One region of the Streptomyces lydicamycinicus genome, then DNA from elsewhere that is predicted to be linked to it. Evidence: riboswitches for the same ligand, from Rfam matches in the RefSeq annotation. Region 1 holds a riboswitch; the other holds the start of a gene.

Region 1 (3,399 bases):
GCCCGGGAGCGGGGGAGAGCCGGGGCTCAGCTCTGGATGAAGGCGGCGTACTCGTCGGCCGAGAGCAGGTCGCCCGGCTCGCCGCTGATCTTCACCTTGAACAGCCAACCACCCTCGAACGGGGCGGAGTTCACCAGCGAGGGGTCGTTGACGACATCCTCGTTGATCTCGGCGATCTCACCGTCGACGGGCGAGTAGAGGTCGCTGACCGACTTGGTCGACTCCAGCTCACCGCAGGTCTCGCCCGCCGCGACCGTGGAGCCGACCTCAGGGAGCTGTACGTAGACGACGTCGCCGAGCGCGTTGGCCGCGTGCTCGGTGATGCCGACCGTCGAGACGCCGTCCTCGGCGCCCGACAGCCACTCGTGCTCCTTGCTGTAGCGCAGCTGCTGGGGGTTGCTCATGGCTCGATTCTCCTGTACGCGAGGGTGTGATCGTGAAGGGGGGCACCTCCGGACGAAGTCCGGGGGCACGTCTTGCGCAGTGAGACGCGCGGGCGCGCGCCGCCGCCTGCCGTGGATGAACGGTTACTTCTGCCGCTTGTAGAACGGCAGCGCAGTGACCTCGTACGGCTCATGGCTTCCACGAATGTCCACGCAGACACCCTCCGTGCCCGCCGTGGCGTAGGCCGCGTCGACATAGGCGATGGCGATCGGCTTGCCGAGCGTGGGGGACGGGGCCCCGGAGGTGACCTCGCCGATGACCGTGCCGTCGGCCGTGACGACCGGGTATCCGGCCCGCGGCACCCGGCGGCCCTGGGCGATCAGCCCGACCAGCTTGCGCGGCGGCCGGGTCTCGGCGCGCTCGGCGGCCTCGGCCAGGGCGTCGCGGCCCACGAAGTCCCCGCCGTTGGTGGTCTTCTCGAATTTCACGACCCGGCCCAGGCCCGCGTCGAACGGCGTCGTCGCGGTGGTCAGCTCATGCCCGTAGAGCGGCATGCCCGCCTCCAGGCGCAGGGTGTCCCGGCAGGACAGCCCGCAGGGCACCAGACCGGCGTCCTTGCCCGCCTCGGTCAGCGCCTCCCAGAGGGCGACCGCGTCGGCCGGCCGGACGAACAGCTCGAAGCCGTCCTCACCGGTGTAGCCGGTACGGGCGATCAGCGCCTGCACCCCGGCGACCGTGCCGGGCAGCCCCGCGTAGTACTTCAGACCGTCCAGATCGGCGTCCGTCAGCTTCTTGAGGATGCCGGGGGACTCCGGGCCCTGCACCGCGAGCAGTGCGTAGGCGTCCCGGTCGTCGCGGATCGCGGCGTCGAAGCCGCCCGCCCGAGCGGTCAGCGCGTCCAGCACCACCTGGGCGTTGGAGGCGTTGGCGACGACCATGTACTCCTGGTCGGCGAGGCGGTAGACGATCAGGTCGTCGAGGATGCCGCCCTTTTCCTCACAGATCATGGTGTAGCGGGCGCGGCCCGTCTTGACGCCGCCGATGTTGCCGACCAGCGCGTAGTCGAGCAGGTCGGCGGCCTGCGGCCCGGTGACGGTGATCTCACCCATGTGGGAGAGGTCGAAGAGTCCGGCGCGGGTACGGACGGCGACATGCTCGTCCCGCTCGCTGCTGTAGCGCAGCGGCATGTCCCAGCCGGCGAAGTCGGTCATGGTCGCGCCGAGCGCGCGATGGGTGGCATCCAGCGCGGTACGGCGGGGGGCATCAGTCATGGTTCTGGGCTCCCAGGCAGGGGTGACAAGACGTTCTCCCCATCTGTCATCGGAACCTGAGAGGTTCACCGGTATCCCGCGAAAGGACCCGGTTTGCACCTTGGGTGGAGCCGCCCCGTCAGCCGGGCGGCGGCTCGCTTTTCAGATCTGCCTCGCCCGTGCGGTATAGGGGCCTGAGAGATTCAAGGGAGGACTTGCTCCTTCGGCGCCCCGCCGTGGCGGCCGGGGACTCTCCCGCGCGGGTTCAAGCGGCCGGTATGCAGTTGGCGGTGCACGGGTGAGCTGTGATGTGCACGTGGCGGCCACATCATTGCACGGGAACGCCGGATAAAGGAGCCCCCGCCGCCGCCCCGCCCACGACGTGGGCAGATCGGACAATCGCCTTGATGGGCATTACCTTTTCTTGACACTCTGCGGGTAGGGGACGGACTCGAACCGGACCAGAACGGGCGGGGAGGGCGATCACGGTGCACAGCGAAGCGGCATTCGGGGCGACTTCAGGGGTCGTGCCCCCGGACGCCGTGCCGACGGCGCCGTCCGCCGCCATGTCGCGGCCCGGCCGTGCGCGGCGGGCCGTCATCCGGCCCGGACGCCGCACCGCGGTCGTGGACCTGCGGGGCGAGCGGCGCCCGCCCGGCGCCACCGAGCTGCGGTTCCCGGCCGGCGACCTGGTGGTGGTCTCCGGGCTGCCGGGCAGCGGCAAGAGCACCCTGATGCACCGGGTCGTGCCGTCGCTGGACGGGCACGGCGCCGTCGTGCACCGCATCGATTCCCAGGACGTCCGCGAGCGCTGGGAGCACGGCAGGCTGCGCCGGCTGCCGTACGGGCTCTACCGCCCGCTGGTCCGGGCCGCCCACTATCTGACCCTGGGCCGTGCGCTGCGCTCCGGCGCCAGTGTGGTGGTGCACGACTGCGGGACGCTGGCGTGGGTGCGCCGCTGGATCGCGCGCGCGGCGCGGCGCGGCGGCCGCGGGGCGCATCTGGTGCTGCTCGATGTGGCGCCCGAGGTGGCGCTTTCCGGCCAGGAGTCACGGGGTCGCGGGGTGTCGGGGTACGCCTTCGCCCGGCACCGCGGGGCGGTGGGCCGGCTGGTCGGCGCCGCGGAATCGGCCCGGCTGCCGAAGGGCTTCTGCTCTGCCGTCCTCCTCGACCGGCGGGCGGCGAGCGCCCTGGAGACCGTCACCTTCCACTGAGTCGCCGGACGCGCCCCCGCACACCACACCGCGCGCCTTCTCGTCTAGGGTCTTTGGCCAGATGGCGCGGTTTGGAACGGGTGGGACGAATGACATTTCCGGAGCAGGGGATACCGCAGCTGGCATGGCCGGCGAACGAGCTCGAAGAGGTGCTGTCCGCGTCCGTCGGACACCCGGGCGCCGGTGGCCGGATCGTCGAGGTCCTGGGCCGTAGCCGGCTGTGGGTGCCGCTGCCCGAAGGCGGCGGCCCGGAGAGCGCGGGTCCCGGCGCCCGCGGCCTCGATCTGCCCACCGTCGAGCTCGACGGTGCGCACTACGTCCCGGTCTACAGCTCCGAGCAGGAATTCCTGCGGGTGATCGGCTCGCATATGTCCTTCACCGTCGCCCCGGCCCGGGAGTTCGCCCGCGGCCTGCCGCCGCAGATCGGCATCGCGGTCAACCCCGACGGCACGGTCGGCGTCCCGCTGCCGCCGCCCGCGGTGGCCGAACTGTGCCGGGACCGGGGGCTGGGGCAGCCGGAGTTCGAGGGGCTGCCGAGCGGCGGCCGGGTA
Region 2 (3,399 bases), on a different contig from region 1:
ACGGTCGTCACCAAGGTGAAGGCCTCGATGATCGAGTTGTCCATGGCGACCATGACGACTCCGGCGAGCAGGAACACCCCTGAGAGGAGCAGGGCGTTGGCCGGTACCTTCCTGGAGGTGAGTCTGCCGAAGCGCGCCGGGGCGTCGCCCTCCCGGGCCAGCCCGTACACCATCCGTGAGGTGGAGTAGATGCCCGAGTTCGCGGATGATGCGGCCGAGGTCAGCACCACGAAGTTGATCACCGAGGCGGCGAAACCCAGACCGGCAAGAGTGAACATCACGACGAACGGGCTGCGGTCCGCACTGATCTCGCGCCAGGGCGTGACCGAAATGATCACGATCAGCGCGACGACATAGAACAGCATCACGCGCACCGGGATCGAGTTGATCGCCTTGGGCAGGTTCCGTTCCGGGTTCTCCGCCTCGGCCGCGGTGGTGCCGACCAGTTCGATGCCGACGAAGGCGAAGGTCGCGATCTGGAATCCCGCGACGAACCCCATGGGGCCGGTGGGGAAGAACCCTCCGTCGTTCCAGAGGTTGGAGAAGCTTGCCGCGGCACCCCCGGGCGCCTGGAAGTGACCGAACACCATGACCAGCCCGACGACGATCAGCGCCACGATCGCGACGATCTTGATCAGCGCGAACCAGAACTCGGTCTCGCCGAACGCCTTCACGGTGGGCAGGTTCAAGGCGATCAAGAGGATGACGGCGGCCAACGCCGGTATCCACAACGGTAGGTCGTGCCACCAGTAGGACACGTACCCGGAGATGGCGATGACGTCGGCGATGCCGGTGACTATCCAGCAGAACCAGTAGGTCCAGCCGGTGAAGAAGCCGGCCCACGGCCCCAGCAGGTCGGCCGCGAAGTCGGCGAAGGACTTGTAGCGCAGGTTGGAGAGCAGCAGCTCCCCCATCGCCCGCATCACGAAGAAGAGCATCACGCCGATGATCATGTAGACGAAGATCACCGAGGGCCCGGCCAGCGAGATCGTCTTGCCGGAGCCCATGAACAGGCCGGTTCCGATCGCACCGCCGATCGCGATGAGCTGGATGTGCCGGTTGGACAGTTGGCGGGAGAGGTGTTGCTCGCCCTCGGGCGGGGGTGTCGATCCGGCCGCCGGTTGGTCCGGCACGGTGGTCGAGCCGGTGTCACTGCGTTCAGGCATGGGCAAACCTCGCGGATCTCAAGTCCCGTGCGGGCACGGGACAGGCGGTATCTCGGAGAATGACCACGCGCCCCCAGGGGGCGAGCGGCAGGGTGGGACTGCGCGCGGGCGTGCGGTAGCCGACCCGAGCGGTGTCAGTATGCTGAACGGGCCCACATAGAAGATCGAAGATCAGCCCGGGAGCCGGCAGGGGCGGCGGTCAGGGAAGAGGCGGCGGGAGAGCCATCAGGGGACTCCTCGATTGTCGAGCACGGGCAGGAGTCCGTGCGGCCGAGTGAGCCTCCCCCTCTGTCATGAGCCTGAGAGCTTCGCCGCGCTCAGCGCGCGGCTTGCACCGTCGGCGAGGCGCGTCGGCGCCTGCTTTCCAGAGTTGCCTGCCCGAGCGGTAGGGGTGCCTGAGAGTTTCCGGGGAGGATTTGCTCCTTCGGCGACTGGGTCTGGCTGATCCAGTGCTCTCCCGCTCCGGGGTGAACGGCAATGTGCGGTGAGATTAGGTCGACATGAGCGGCCGGTCAAGGGACCGACCGAACGCTGGACATTACTTTCGAGTAGTGCGGCACTCACCCGTGCGGGACGGCATTTGTGCAGCTCACGGCGCGCATCCCGGGCCGAGCCGTTACCGGCACGTAGACCGAGCGGACTCTTGACGGCTGTGTTCCGGTGCCCGTACGTTGCGTCCGGCAAGATCCGACAGCATCTACACCGCTGCCGATTCTGCGCGGGAGAGCCCACGTCATGTGACGACGCGGCGCCGAAGGAGCCAATCCTCCCCGGAAACTCCCCGGCCTTACCGTCGGGCCCCACAACTCCACATCGCGCTGTTCGAACCGAAGCGGGAGAGCCCTCGTCCACCCTTGGCGAGGCGCCGAAGGAGCAACTCTCCCCAGAATCTCTCAGGCCCAACTACCGCTTCGGCTAGGCGACTCTGGAAAGACAGGACGTCAATGTCCTGCGCCCACGGTGCAAACCGCCGGACCCGGCGGTGAAGCTCTCAGGTTCCGATGACAGAGCGGGGAGGCCACCCATCCACGGTGCCGCGTTTGCGGTGCCCCCACAGGGAGCCTCCCACCATGACCTTCCCCGAGTCCTCCGCGTCGGGTGAGTTCGCCACCCGCCACATCGGCGTCAGCGACGCCGACCGCGCCAAGATGCTGGCCGAAGTCGGCTACCCGACGCTGACCGCCCTCATCGACGCCGCCGTCCCGAGCGGCATCCGAAGCACTTCCGACCTGAACCTGCCTGCCGCCGCCACCGAGGCCGAGGCCCGCGCCGAGCTACAGGAGCTCGCGAGCAGGAACACCGTGGCCGTCCCGATGAGCGGACTCGGCTATCACGCGACGACCACGCCGGCGGTGATCCGGCGCAATGTGCTGGAAGACCCGTCGTGGTACACCGCCTACACGCCCTACCAGCCGGAGATCAGCCAGGGCCGGCTCGAAGCGCTGATCAACTTCCAGACCGTGGTCGGAGACCTCACCGGACTGCCGACCGCCAACGCGTCGCTGCTCGACGAGGCCACGGCGGTCGCCGAGGCCGTCACGGTCATGCGTCGTGTCGCCGGCAAGGGTGGTCGCTCCCGCGTCCTGGTCGACCGCGACACCCTGCCGCAAACCCTCGACGTCCTGCGCACGCGTGCCGCCGCGGTCGGCATCGAGATCGTCGAGATCGACGTGGCCGAACCGCTGCCGGAGGACGACTTCTTCGGGGTGGTGCTTTCCTACCCCGGCTGCTCGGGAGCCGTCCGCGACCTGCGCGAGGTGACCGCCGCGGCACGAGCGCGCGGCGCGCAAGTCACCGTGACCGCCGACCTGTTGGCGCTCACGCTGCTCGTGCCACCCGGTGAGTACGGCGCCGATATCGTCGTGGGATCGTCCCAGCGGTTCGGTGTCCCCCTGTTCTACGGCGGGCCGCACGCCGGCTACATCGCGGTCCGTGAAGGGCTCGAACGCCACCTGCCCGGCCGGCTCGTGGGCGTGTCCGTGGACAACTCCAGCCGGCCGGCGTACCGCCTCGCACTACAGACCCGCGAGCAGCACATCCGACGTGACAAGGCGACCTCCAACATCTGCACGGCGCAGGTCCTGCTCGCCGTGGTCGCGTCGGTGTACGCCGTCTACCACGGCCCCGATGGTCTGACCGAGATCGCCCGACGGACGCACCGGCACGCCACGCTCATCGCCGCTGGTCTGCGGAACAGCGGGATCACGGTGGTGCACCGCGAGTTCTTCGACAC

Evidence for each region. A riboswitch is a leader RNA that binds a small molecule or an ion and turns the genes downstream of it on or off. The one in region 1 is predicted to bind glycine.
Region 2: another riboswitch for glycine. It lies ahead of gcvP (aminomethyl-transferring glycine dehydrogenase); the one in region 1 lies ahead of gcvT (glycine cleavage system aminomethyltransferase GcvT).

Annotation. Positions count from the first base shown of each region.
Region 1 covers NZ_BBNO01000001.1:975,529-978,927, forward strand. The annotation lists gene gcvH (glycine cleavage system protein GcvH) at 27-404, opposite strand; gene gcvT (glycine cleavage system aminomethyltransferase GcvT) at 528-1,655, opposite strand; glycine riboswitch at 1,689-1,806, opposite strand; glycine riboswitch at 1,807-1,902, opposite strand; gene TU31_RS04225 (AAA family ATPase) at 2,201-2,848, shown strand; gene TU31_RS04230 (enhanced serine sensitivity protein SseB) at 2,938-3,399, shown strand, end outside.
Region 2 covers NZ_BBNO01000007.1:860,533-863,931, reverse strand. The annotation lists gene cycA (D-serine/D-alanine/glycine transporter) at 1-1,166, opposite strand, end outside; glycine riboswitch at 1,448-1,539, opposite strand; glycine riboswitch at 1,540-1,636, opposite strand; glycine riboswitch at 1,990-2,085, shown strand; gene gcvP (aminomethyl-transferring glycine dehydrogenase) at 2,237-3,399, shown strand, end outside.